DNA from 2 places in the Nocardia sp. NPDC050710 genome. Region 1 is predicted to be linked to the other one. Evidence: riboswitches for the same ligand, from Rfam matches in the RefSeq annotation. Region 1 holds a riboswitch; the other holds the start of a gene.
The links. A riboswitch is a leader RNA that binds a small molecule or an ion and turns the genes downstream of it on or off. The one in region 1 is predicted to bind S-adenosylmethionine.
Positions count from the first base shown of each region.

Region 2: linked by a shared signal. The riboswitch ahead of AB0H61_RS07320 (bifunctional o-acetylhomoserine/o-acetylserine sulfhydrylase) and the one ahead of AB0H61_RS19500 (rhodanese-like domain-containing protein) in region 1 are both predicted to bind S-adenosylmethionine.

Region 1 is NZ_JBFAHV010000010.1:135,501-141,527, forward strand. Features, by position in the region: gene fgd (glucose-6-phosphate dehydrogenase (coenzyme-F420)) at 103-1,113, shown strand; gene AB0H61_RS19495 (O-succinylhomoserine sulfhydrylase) at 1,220-2,434, opposite strand; gene AB0H61_RS19500 (rhodanese-like domain-containing protein) at 2,431-2,847, opposite strand; SAM riboswitch class IV at 2,863-2,978, opposite strand; gene AB0H61_RS19505 (hypothetical protein) at 3,043-3,501, opposite strand; gene AB0H61_RS19510 (FAD-dependent oxidoreductase) at 3,885-5,351, shown strand; gene AB0H61_RS19515 (amidohydrolase family protein) at 5,429-6,027, shown strand, end outside.
Region 2 is NZ_JBFAHV010000002.1:348,637-354,663, forward strand. Features, by position in the region: gene AB0H61_RS07300 (helix-turn-helix domain-containing protein) at 1-183, shown strand, start outside; gene AB0H61_RS07305 (oxygenase MpaB family protein) at 301-1,251, opposite strand; gene AB0H61_RS07310 (TetR/AcrR family transcriptional regulator) at 1,440-2,090, shown strand; gene AB0H61_RS07315 (homoserine O-acetyltransferase) at 2,121-3,275, opposite strand; gene AB0H61_RS07320 (bifunctional o-acetylhomoserine/o-acetylserine sulfhydrylase) at 3,272-4,600, opposite strand; SAM riboswitch class IV at 4,690-4,800, opposite strand; gene AB0H61_RS07325 (helix-turn-helix domain-containing protein) at 4,853-5,581, opposite strand; gene AB0H61_RS07330 (MFS transporter) at 5,730-6,027, shown strand, end outside.

The DNA.
Region 1 (6,027 bases):
GCGGTTGTAGCGGGACAGGTCCGCGGCACGCCTGCGGCCGAACCCGCGTGCGGAATTCCCGCACCGGACGCGTGGCAGCGAAGCGACAGGAGTGGCGCACATATGGGTGGTCTCAAACTCGGATACAAGGCGTCGGCGGAACAATTCGGGCCGCGTGAGCTGGTCGACATCGCGGTACTCGCCGAGGAACACGGACTCGACAGCGCGACGGTGAGCGACCATTTCCAGCCATGGCGGCACAAGGGCGGGCACGCCCCGTTCTCGCTGGCCTGGATGGCCGCGGTGGGCGAGCGCACCGAACGCATCCAACTCGGCACCTCGGTGCTGACCCCGACCTTCCGCTACAACCCCGCCGTGATCGCGCAGGCCTTCGCGACCATGGGGTGTCTGTACCCGGAACGGATCATGCTCGGCGTCGGCACCGGTGAGGCGCTCAACGAGATCGCCACCGGATACACCGGGGAATGGCCGGAATTCAAGGAGCGTTTCGCCCGGCTGCGCGAGGCGGTCGACCTGATGCGCGCCCTGTGGACCGGTGAGCGCACCGATTTCGAGGGCCAGTACTACAAGACCGTCGGCGCCTCCATCTACGACGTGCCCAAGGGCGGCATCCCGATCTACATCGCCGCGGGCGGCCCGCTGGTGGCCAGGTACGCCGGCCGCGCGGGTGACGGATTCATCTGCACCTCGGGCAAGGGTATGGACCTCTACACCGAGAAGCTGATGCCCGCGGTGGCGGAGGGCGCCGCCAAGGCCGGGCGCAGCGTCGACGATCTCGATCGGATGATCGAGATCAAGATCTCCTATGACACCGATCCCGAACTGGCGCTGGAGAATACGCGCTTCTGGGCCCCGCTCTCACTGACCCCGGAGCAGAAGCACAGCATTACCGATCCGATCGAAATGGAGGCCGCCGCCGACGCGCTGCCCATCGAGCAGATCGCCAAGCGCTGGATCGTCGCCAGCGATCCCGACGAGGCCGTCGCTCAGATCAAGCCGTATCTGGATGCCGGGCTGAACCACCTGGTCTTCCATGCCCCCGGCCATGATCAGCGGCGCTTCCTCGAGCTGTTCGAGCGCGATCTCGGCCCGCGGTTGCGCTCGCTCGGCTGAATCCGGGTACGAAAAAGGCCCCACGCCAACCGATTTCGGGCGAGGGTGGGGGCTTTGCACATCTCGGGAAGGCGTGGCCGGGTCGAGCGACCCGGCCATCGGCATCTCAGCGCAGGGCGTGGTCGAGATCGCCGAGCAGATCCTCGACATCTTCCAGACCCACGGAGATCCGGAGGACACCGTCGGACAGGCCGATCGTGGCGCGCCCCTCCGGGCCCATGGCACGGTGAGTTGTGGTGGCGGGGTGGGTGATCAGGGTTTTGGAGTCACCGAGGTTATTGGAGATGTCGATGATCCGCAGCCGGTTGAGCACCTCGAAGGCCCGCTTCTTCGCCTCGTCGGCGGGAGCGTTGAGCTCGAAGGTGACCACGGTGCCGCCGCCGCTCATCTGACTGGTCGCCAGATCGTACTGCGGATGCGATTCCAGGTACGGGTAACGCACCCAGCCGACCGAATCGTTGCCCTCCAGGAACCGGGCGATCTTCAGCGCGGACGCGGTGGAGTGCCGCACCCGCAGCGGCATCGTCTCCAGACCCTTGAGCAGCGTCCACGCATTGAACGGGCTCAGCGCCGGACCGGTATGGCGCATCAGGTTTTTCACCGGACCGTCGATGTAGTCCCGCGCGCCGAGAATGGCGCCGCCGAGCACCCGGCCCTGACCGTCGATGTGCTTGGTGCCCGAGTAGACGAGCACGTCGGCGCCGAGATCGAAGCCCTTTTGCAACAGCGGGGTCGCGAAGACGTTGTCCAGCACCACTTTCGCGCCCGCCGCGTGCGCCAGCTCGCTGACCTTGCGCACGTCGACCAGGGTCTGCATCGGATTGGCCGGTGTCTCGAAGAAAACGGCCTGGGTCGGCACCGACAGCGCCTGCTCCCACTGGTCCAGATCGTCACCGTCGACGAAGACGGTCTCCACACCCCAGCGCGGCAGGATCTCATTGCACACCACGAAGCAGGAGCCGAAGAGGCTGCGCGCGGCCACAAGTCGATCGCCGGCGCCCAGCAGTGCGCCGAGCGCGGTGAATACCGCCGACATACCGCTCGCGGTCGCGAAACACGCTTCGGCGCCGTCGAGCAGGCGTATCCGCTCCTCGAACATGGCCACCGTCGGGTTGCCGTAACGGGAGTAGACGAAGTGCTCGACCTCGCCGGTGAACGCGGCCTCGGCCGCCTCGGCGCTTTCGTAGACGAAACCGGAAGTCAGATACAGGGCTTCGGAGGTCTCCTCGAAACCGGAGCGCCGCAGACCGCCGCGGACACCGAGGGTCGCGGGGCCGACGCCCTCCGGCAGCGGCTTGTCGAAGGCGCCGCCGGTGATCACGACTGCCGCCAGGGCAGTCCGAGGGCACGCCACCCTTCACTACCGCGATGGCCGAACGCGTCGAGCGCGCCTTCGAAACCCTCGAGCACGTTGTAGGACGGGGCGATGCCGAGCTGGGTGGCGACGGTCGCCGCATGCGCCGAACGCTGACCGGAGCGACACAGGAAGACGACGGGCGCCTCCGGGCCGCGGCCGTCGAGCGCCTTGCCCAGCTGATCGGCGAACTCGGCGTTGCGCGCGCCATTGCTGTCGACCCATTCGATCAGCACGGTCGGCCGCTCGATCGAGCTCGTATCCGGTACGCCGACGAAGCGCCATTCCGCCTCGGTACGCACATCCACCAATACGGCTTCCGGGTTGTCCCGCAATATGTCCCACGCCTGCTGCGGGGTGATGTCACCGGCATAACTCATGTCGAACCTCCTGTGAATCCGCACTTGCCGCACCTGTGTTCGGTGCGCGGCCAGGTCGTCACCCGGAGCACCCCACCGCGGAGGAGGGTTGCCGACCAGCCAGCCGGGGCTTGACGCTGGTTCTCATGACCTACGGACTGAGATTGCCTGGGCGACGGCCACCCTGTCAAACATCGGTTCGCGACACGCGGACGGTCAGTCGCAGACCAGCCACTTATCGCCGGACCGGGTGAAGTTCCAGGTCGCGGTCGCTTCGCGGCCATCGACCTTGGTGGTCACCGTCGCCTTCGCCCGATCGCCGTTGACGGTCGGATTCTCGATTTCAATGACCTCGATGGACTTTCCGGTTGCCGCCGTGCCGAACTGAGCCGCCAGCGGCGACTTGCTCTCGTCGAAACTCGCGCAGGCCGCGCCCGGCGGCGGCATGAGATCGCTGTTCGCACGCGCTTGCGCGTAGTTGCGCGCGGCCGCCGCGATCCGGTCGGCTTCTGTGACATTTTTCTCAGCGGGCGAGAGCAGCCCGCCCGCCACGATCGCGACGAGCACGATCGCGGCGAAAATCGCCGCCGCGATGAACGGCACCATGGTGCGCTTATCGGTCTGGTCGACCACGATCGCTTCGTCGCCCTCGGGGTCGGGCCGCTGCTCGGTCATATACCGATGATCCCTGGTCGGCGTGGTTATCCGACGCCGACCCCCGTCTCGCGCGGCGGGACCGCCACGCCCGCGCGATAACGCGGACCGGACGGTCCCTCGATAATGATGTGAGCGGGCTGGCCATCACCGCTGGGAGGCATAGCATCCACCCAGCTCACGGCACCCTGATAGGTCGCTCGCCGCGCCACCGATAGAATCGCGAGAATGCGACCTGCTGTCATAGCCATTCGACAGCTCACCGTCGTAGCGACCTGGGGGCCGTGTAGCCACGAGCCAGCAGCACCAGCGTCCGCATCGCGAGGTGCAAGCAAGCGGCGCGTCAGCTTAGCCTAAGCTAAAACTGACGCCATTAATTCTCGACCATAAGGTGCGCGTAAGAGATGACCGAACAGAGTGCAGCATCAACGAGCGGTGTTCCCGGCCCCTCCGTGGTGACGCAGGCTGCCTCCTCCGGGCCTGACGCTCACACCGCGGCGGCCCGCCCGCTCCGCATTGCGATCGTGGGCGCGGGACCGGCCGGTATCTACGCCGCCGACGCGTTGATGAAGTCCGACGCCGAGGTGAGCATCGACCTGTACGAGCGCATGCCCGCACCCTTCGGGCTGATCCGCTACGGCGTGGCACCTGACCACCCGCGGATCAAGGGCATCATCACCGCCCTGCACAAGGTGCTCGACAAGGAGCAGGTGCGCCTGCTCGGCAATATCGACTACGGCACCGATATCACCCTCGACGACCTGCGTCGCTTCTACGACGCGGTGATCTTCTCCACCGGCGCCAACGCCGACCGCGCACTGGATATCCCCGGCATCGGCCTGGACGGCTCCTACGGCGCCGCGGACTTCGTGTCCTGGTACGACGGACACCCCGATGTGCCGCGCAGCTGGCCGCTGGACGCGGAGAAGGTCGCGGTCCTCGGGGTCGGCAATGTCGCGCTCGACGTGGCCCGCGTGCTGGCCAAGACCGGTGACGAACTGCTGCCGACCGAGATCCCGCCGAACGTCTACAAGGGACTCAAGGACAACAAGGCCATCGAGGTCCACGTCTTCGGACGCCGCGGCCCCGCCCAGGCCAAGTTCACCCCCCTCGAACTCCGCGAACTCGACCACTCCCCGACCATCGAGGTCATCGTCGACCCCGAGGACATCGACTACGACGAGGGCTCCGAGGCCGCGCGCCGCCACTCCAAACAGGTCGATATGGTCGCCAACACGCTGGAGCAGTGGGCGATCCGCGACCAGGGCAACCGGCCGCACAAGCTGTACCTGCACTTCTTCGAATCGCCCGCCGAAATCGTCGGCGACGAGAACGGCAAGGTCGTCGGCCTGCGCACCGAGCGCACCCAGCTCGACGGCACCGGCAACGTCAAGGGCACCGGCGTGATCAAGGACTGGGACATCCAGGCCGTGTACCGCGCGGTCGGCTACCTGTCGCAGAACATCACCAACCTGCCGTTCGACGATCAGGCGGGCACCGTGCCGAATGAGGCCGGACGCGTCATCGCCGACGAGAATGCCGACGGCGCGGCCCGCTACATGCCCGCCACATACGTCACCGGCTGGATCAAGCGCGGCCCGGTCGGCCTGATCGGCCACACCAAGGGCGACGCCAACGAGACCGTGGCCTGCCTGCTGGACGACGCCGAGAACTTCACCCCGGCCGAACAGCCGGAACTGGATGCCGTCACCGAGTTCCTCGAGAGCAAGGGCATCCCGTTCACCACCTGGCAGGGCTGGTACCGCCTCGACGCACACGAGCGCGCCCTCGGCGAGCCCGAAGGCCGCGAACGCGTCAAGGTCGTCGAGCGCGAAGATATGCTGCGCGCCAGCGAACCGCACAAGGTCTGATCCACCCGGGCCGCAACGGTCCCATTTCGGCGACCGTTGCGGCAGCAGAAACTCCGCTACTGAGGCATTCTGTTCACGTGTTCGATGCCCATTTCCACATCTTCGACCCGCGGTTCCCGCTGGCCGAGAACGATGGCTACCTGCCCGACCTGTACACCATCGCGGACTATCGAAAGCGCATGTCGCGCTTCGACGTCCGTGGCGGTGCGGTGGTCAGCGGTTCCTTCCAAGGCACCGACCAGACATATCTGAAGGCGGCGCTGGCGGAGCTGGGTGCGGGCTGGGTCGGGGTAACCACGCTCGACCTGGACGCCAGCGACGACGACATCATCGAGCTGGACCGCATCGGGGTGCGAGCGCTGCGCTTCAACCTCAAGCGCGCGGCCGCCGACATCACCGGCATGACATTGCAGGCGCTGCGCGCGCACGAACTGGTCGGCTGGCATGTCGAGGTCTATATCGACGGTCAGATGCTCGCCTCGCTACAGCCGGTCATCTCCAAACTCCCCGCCCTGTCCATCGACCATCTCGGCATGTCCGATGAGGGCCTGCCCTACCTGCTGGACCTGGTCGACCGCGGCGCCCGCGTCAAGGCAACCGGATTCGGCCGCGTCTCGATGAACGTCGCCGACACGCTGCGCCGCATCCACACCGTCAACCCCGAGGCCCTGATGTT
Region 2 (6,027 bases), on a different contig from region 1:
CTGCGTCAGCTCGAACACGACGGATTCGTCTCGCGCACCGTGCATCCCACCATCCCGCCGCGCGTCGAATACACCCTCACCGACCTCGGACACGGCCTGCGCACCCCGATCGCGGCGCTGCGCGACTGGATCGAGACGAATATCAATCGGGTCGAAGCGGCGCGGCGTGCCGCAGCCGGCTGAGTATTGTCGAAATGCCCACGCGGACTGTGAGTTCCGGTCGGAGTTGGATCCGGGACCGCGATCCGGGTGTTCGCGTGAGTCCCGGCCCGCGCCGGGACCACCGCTGGGATGGGCTGATCAACCGGCGTGTGCGGTGACCGCCCGGCTGCCATGGGAGCCGTACAGTTCCCGCGCCGCGGCGGGCGTGATGGTCTCCGGGGTGGCGGGCGACTCACCCTTGATGTGCTGCTCCAGAATCTGTCCGGCCATCGGCGCGATGAACGGCGCCGCGAGAATCAGCCCCGCCTTGTCGAACCGGGTGAAGCCCCACACCAGGATCTTGGCGGGCAGCTTGATCGCGAGATCCACGATGCCGGGCCGGTCGAAGCGTCCGAGCTTGCGCATCCACTTCGGCAGCAGGGCTACCGACGCCAGCGAAAGCATTCGGCTGCCAACGTAATACGACAGGCCCGCGCCATTGCTCCGTGGGGTCCACAGCAGATGGTGCATGCCCTCCTCGGCCCGTTCGGAGGTGCACAGCCGCGGCCGGACCTCGGCGAAGTACGCGCGCACGGCGTCGCGGGAGCGCGGCACATCCTCGGGCTTACAGGTCTGCAACTCGGCCGCGATCGCGCACTCGGCCCAGTAGCGGGTCTCCTCCTTCGGGCTGAGTGGCCCGGGGCCGAAGACTTCGTAGGCCTTCAGCACCGAATGCCAGCCGGTGATGTGGATCCACAGCTGGGTCTCCGGGCTGTTCGCGCTGTAGCGCCTGCCGCTGATCGGTTCGATGCCGGTCATCGGGGCGTGCACCCGCATCAGATGCTCGGCGGCCTGGATCGCGGTGCGGCCGTCGGCGATCGCGGCGAGCAGGAAGTAGGAGAAGGTGTGGTCGAGCCGGGCGCGCGGATCGGAGTAGATCCCGCGCGAATCCGCCACCGCGGCGGTCAGGAACGGGTCGAAGTGTTCGAGCACCACCGCGCGCTGGAAACCGATCACCGCGGACGGCGCGGTCCAGATCTTCCAGCTCGGGGAATCCGGGCCGAAGAAGCCGTAGTCGTCCCGGCGCAGCGTGGTCGGATCGAAGGTCATCACATGCTCCTGTGCAGGTGTACGGGGCCGGTCGGCGCACGATCGACAGTGGCACCCGTCGGCGGTGAATACAACGCAACCGTAGCAATTGGTGATGATCAATACAACGGCTGCGTAGGATTTGCGATGGACGGATTCGGTATCCGCGGCCGCGGCTGTCAGGATGGACCGATGGAGGTGAGACGGCCGTGACCACATCGCGCACCCCGCCGGACCGGCCGCGACGGCGTTATGCGCCGCGTCTGCCGCCGCAGGAGCGCCGGGAACAGCTGCTCGACGCCGCCTATACCGTGCTGGGTCGAGTGGAATTGCACGAGCTGAGCATGGAGGCGGTCGCGCAGGAAGCGGGTGTCGGCAAGCCGGTGCTCTACACCGTCTTCAAGACTCGCGCCGAATTGGTTGCGGCACTGCTGGATCGGGAGCAGCAGCGGGGGCTGGAACAGGTCGCTGAAACGCTACCGACCGATCTGATGGGCGCCGACCCGGTGGTTGCGGCATCGGCGACGATCGAGGCATTCGTCGGTGTGGCGCTGGAGAATCCGACCCGCTGGCGGCTCATCCTCGCCGCCCCGGATCGCGCCCCCGGCGAATACCGTGAGGCGCTGGGTAATTCGCGCGCCAGTATCTTCGATCAGGCCGAGGCGCTGGTGCGGATGGGTATCGCGGTACAGCCGCGGTGGGCCGGAATGGATTCCGCGCTGCTGACCAACTCACTGCTGACCATCGCCGAAATGCTGGGCAGGCTCGCGATCAACGAACCCGGGGAATACCCGCGCGAACGCATCGAAGGGTTCGTCAGCACCGTGGTGCAGCTGCTGGTCGGTCCGTCGGCCGGGTAGGGACGCGAGCGGCCGTCGAACGGTTGTCGCTCAGCGATGTTCGCGGGCCAGCCGCATGGTTTCGATCAGCAGTTTGGACACCGCCGCCGCCTCGGTCAGGAACCCGTCGTGCCCGTCCCTGGAGTGCACGACCTCCAGCCTCTCGCACCCCGGCAGCCCGTCGGCGAGCTCCTGCTGCGTGCGCAACGGGTACAGCCGGTCGGAGTCCACGCCGCCCACCACGCACGGCACCGTGGTGGCGGCCAGCGCCGCCGCGACACCGCCGCGACCGCGACCGATATCGTGCCGGTTCATCGCCTCGGTGAGTAGCACGTAGGTGGCCGGATCGAAACGGCCGCAAAGCTTTTCGGCCTGGTGGTCCAGGTAGCTCTGGACCGCGTAGCGGCCGCCTCGCCACGGATCCTCCTCGCCCTGCGCGTGGTTCTCGAAGCGGTGGTCCAGTTCGGCCTCGGTGCGGTAGGTCAGGTGCGCGATGCGCCGCGCGATGCCCATGCCCGCCATGGGGGCACGGTCGGTGTCGTGGTAATTGCCGCCCTGCCAGTCCGGATCGGACTGGATAGCGGCGATCTGGGTGGTCTGGGTGCCGATCTGGTCGGCGGTGGCGCGCGCACCGACCGCGAGCACCAGCGCCGCCGCGACCCGCTCCGGGGCGCCGACCATCCACTCCAGCACCCGCATACCGCCCATCGACCCGCCGACCACCGCGGCCAGCCGGTCGATGCCGAGCAACCGCATCAAAGCGATCTCCGCGGTCACCTGATCGCGGATGGAGATCTCCGGGAACCTCGGGCCCCACGGCTTGCCGTCCGGCGCCAGCGACGACGGCCCGGTGCTGCCCTTACAGCCGCCGAGCACATTGGTCGCGATCACACACCACTCGTCGGTATCCACCGGCGCACCGGGGCCGACCATGCCGTCCCACCAGCCGGGCAGCGGGTGGATGTCGTCGGGCTCCCCGACCACGTGCGAGTCACCGGTCAGCGCGTGCTCGACCAGCACCACATTGTCCAACGTGGGGGAGAGCTCGCCCCAGCGCTGCACCGCGAGGTGCGCGTCGGGGACGACCGCGCCATTCTCCAGCAGCACATCCCCGATCGCGATCATGCCCAGCCGCCCGTCCGGCGGTGGCAGTAATGCCACCCCGGTCGCTGGGCGGGCGGTGCTCCGCTCGGTGCTCACGGTCACGTCGTCGCCGCCGCGAAACCGGCCCGCAGATCGGCCAGAATGTCGTCGATTCCCTCGATGCCGACGGCCAGCCTGATCAGCCCCGGCGTGACCCCGGAGGCCGCCTGCTCCTCGGGTGTCAGCTGTGAGTGCGTCGTCGACGCCGGGTGGATCACGAGAGAACGCACATCCCCGATGTTAGCGACATGGCTGTGCAGGGCTAACGCGTCCACGAACTTCTTGCCCGCATCGACGCCGCCGCGCAGTTCGAACGCGACGATCGCGCCCGCGCCCTTCGGCGCCAGCTCCTTGGCGCGCTCGTACCATGGCGACGTGGGCAGTCCCGCGTAGAAGACCGCCTCGACATCCGGGTGGTTCGCGAGGAACTCGGCCACCGCCTCGGCGTTGGAGACATGCCGCTCCAGCCGCAGGCTCAGCGTCTCGATGCCCTGCGCGATCAGGAACGCGTTGAACGGCGAGACCGCGGCGCCCAGATCGCGCAGCAACTGCACCCGGGCCTTCAGGGCGTAGGCGGGCGCGCCGAGATCGGCGAAGACGGCGCCGTGGTAGCTCGGGTCCGGGGTGGTGAAGCCGGGGAAGCGGGATTCGCCGTTCGCGTCGCGCACCGTCCAGTCGAAGCTGCCGCCGTCCACGATCACGCCCGCGACCGCGGCGCCGTGCCCGCCCAGGTACTTGGTCGCCGAGTGCACGACGATATCGGCGCCGTGCGCCAGCGGCTGAATCAGATACGGGGTGGCGACGGTGTTGTCCACGATCAGCGGCAGCCCGGCCGCGTGCGCGACCTCGGCGATGCCGCGGATATCGAAGACGGCGCTGCTCGGATTGGCGATGGTCTCGCCGTAGAAGGCCTTGGTATTCGGCTGGATCGCGGCGCGCCACTGCTCCGGATCGCCCGGGTCCTCGACGAAGGAGACCTCGATGCCCAGCTTGGGCAACGAGTAGTGGAAGAGGTTGTAGGTGCCGCCGTAGAGGTGCGGGCTGGAGACGATGTGGTCGCCCGCCGCGGCCAGGTTGAGGATCGCGTAGGTTTCCGCGGCCTGCCCGGAGGCCAGCAGCAGCGCCGCCACACCGCCTTCCAGGGCGGCGATGCGCTGTTCCACCACGTCCTGGGTGGGGTTCATGATCCGGGTATAGATATTGCCCGGCTCGGCCAGCCCGAACAGCGCCGCGGCGTGATCGGTGTCGCGGAACGCGTACGAGGTGGTCTGGTAGATGGGCAGGGCCCTGGCGCCGGTGCTCTGATCCGGGGACTGGCCCGCGTGCACCTGCTTGGTCTCGAAAGACCAGGTGGCCGGATCGATCTCGGACGCGATGGGGTCACTCATGTCGTGCTCCAAAAGGGGGTTGTTCGCCGGACAGACTGTCTTATCTGGATGCGGGCGACGGACAACAAGACATTTCGGGATCCTCCTGAACAGCGCGCTTGCTCTCGGCCTTCGAGAGCCCGGTCATCACCCGGAGCACCCCACCGCAGCTGGAGGGTTGCCGACCAGCGAGCCGGGGCTTGGCGCTGGCACTCATGACCTGACGACATGGTAGCTGGAGCTAGGCCGACGCCCGAAATTTCGTTGGCAATGTCACGTGGACTCGGTGCGCAGCGGTGTGTCGCAGATGCGGCGGAGCTCGGTGAACGCGGTGAGTACCGCCGTGCGTGCGGCGCGCGCCGCGGTCCGGGGGTCGCTGTTGACGATCACTTCCTCCGAGTCCGCCATCGCGACATGACACAGCATCTGCCAGGTCGCTACCACCAGCCGGACCGGGAGGGCATCGGGTGTGTTGCCGGTGCGTTCGGCGAGGGCGGAGCTGATCGCGGCGGTCTTGGACTCGCCGTATTCGAGGGCGCGGGCGTTGACCGCCGGGCTGCTGCGGACGATCCGCTGCATCTGCTGGAACTGATGGAACGAGATGGTGTCGTGGCCGCTGGCGGCCAGGTCGATCATGTAAAGGAAGGCATTGCACAGCGCGTGCAGATCGTTTTCGACGCCGGACTGCTCCCGCAGCGCCTCGGCGACCGCCCTGCCGAAGTCCTCGGTCGGCCCGAGGACGATGTCTTCTTTGGTCTCGAAGTATCGGTTCACCGTGCGTGGCGAGACGTCGGCGGTATTGGCGATCTGCTCGACGGTCGTCGCCTCGAAGCCCTGTGTATCGCACAGGTCCAGCGCCACCTCGATGATCCGCGCGCGGGTCTGCTGCTTCTTGCGCTCGCGCAGGCCCGTGGGCTGGTCGGCGCGCCCGCCAGTGGCCGGGCAGGTCACGAGGGTGTCGGCTCCGGCTTCCGCGTCGATCGGCGTCGATGAGTCGAGCATCTTCACACTCTATCGCAACCTGCTGTTTTCATGTCCCTAACCGACAAATGTCTGAGTGCGACATTTTTCTCTTGACGCCAATTGTCTGAGAGTGACAGGATTGGCCCACTTGATCCGAAAGCCCAGTACTTCGAATGAGGAGACCGATATGACCGACACCGCTGTAGCGGTCGACGCACTGGAGAAACCGGGCGGCTCGTCCCGCTGGCTGGCCCTGGCCGTAATCGCGTCGGCCCAGCTCATGGTGGTTCTGGATGCCACCATCGTGACCATCGCGCTGCCCTTCGCACAACGTGATCTCGCTATCAGCGAGGGCAATACGCAATGGGTGCTCACCGCCTACACGCTGATCTTCGGCGGATTGCTGCTCCTCGGCGGCCGCATGGCGGACTACCTGGGCCGTCGCCGCATCTTCATGATCGGCCTGATCGGCTTCGCCGCGGCCT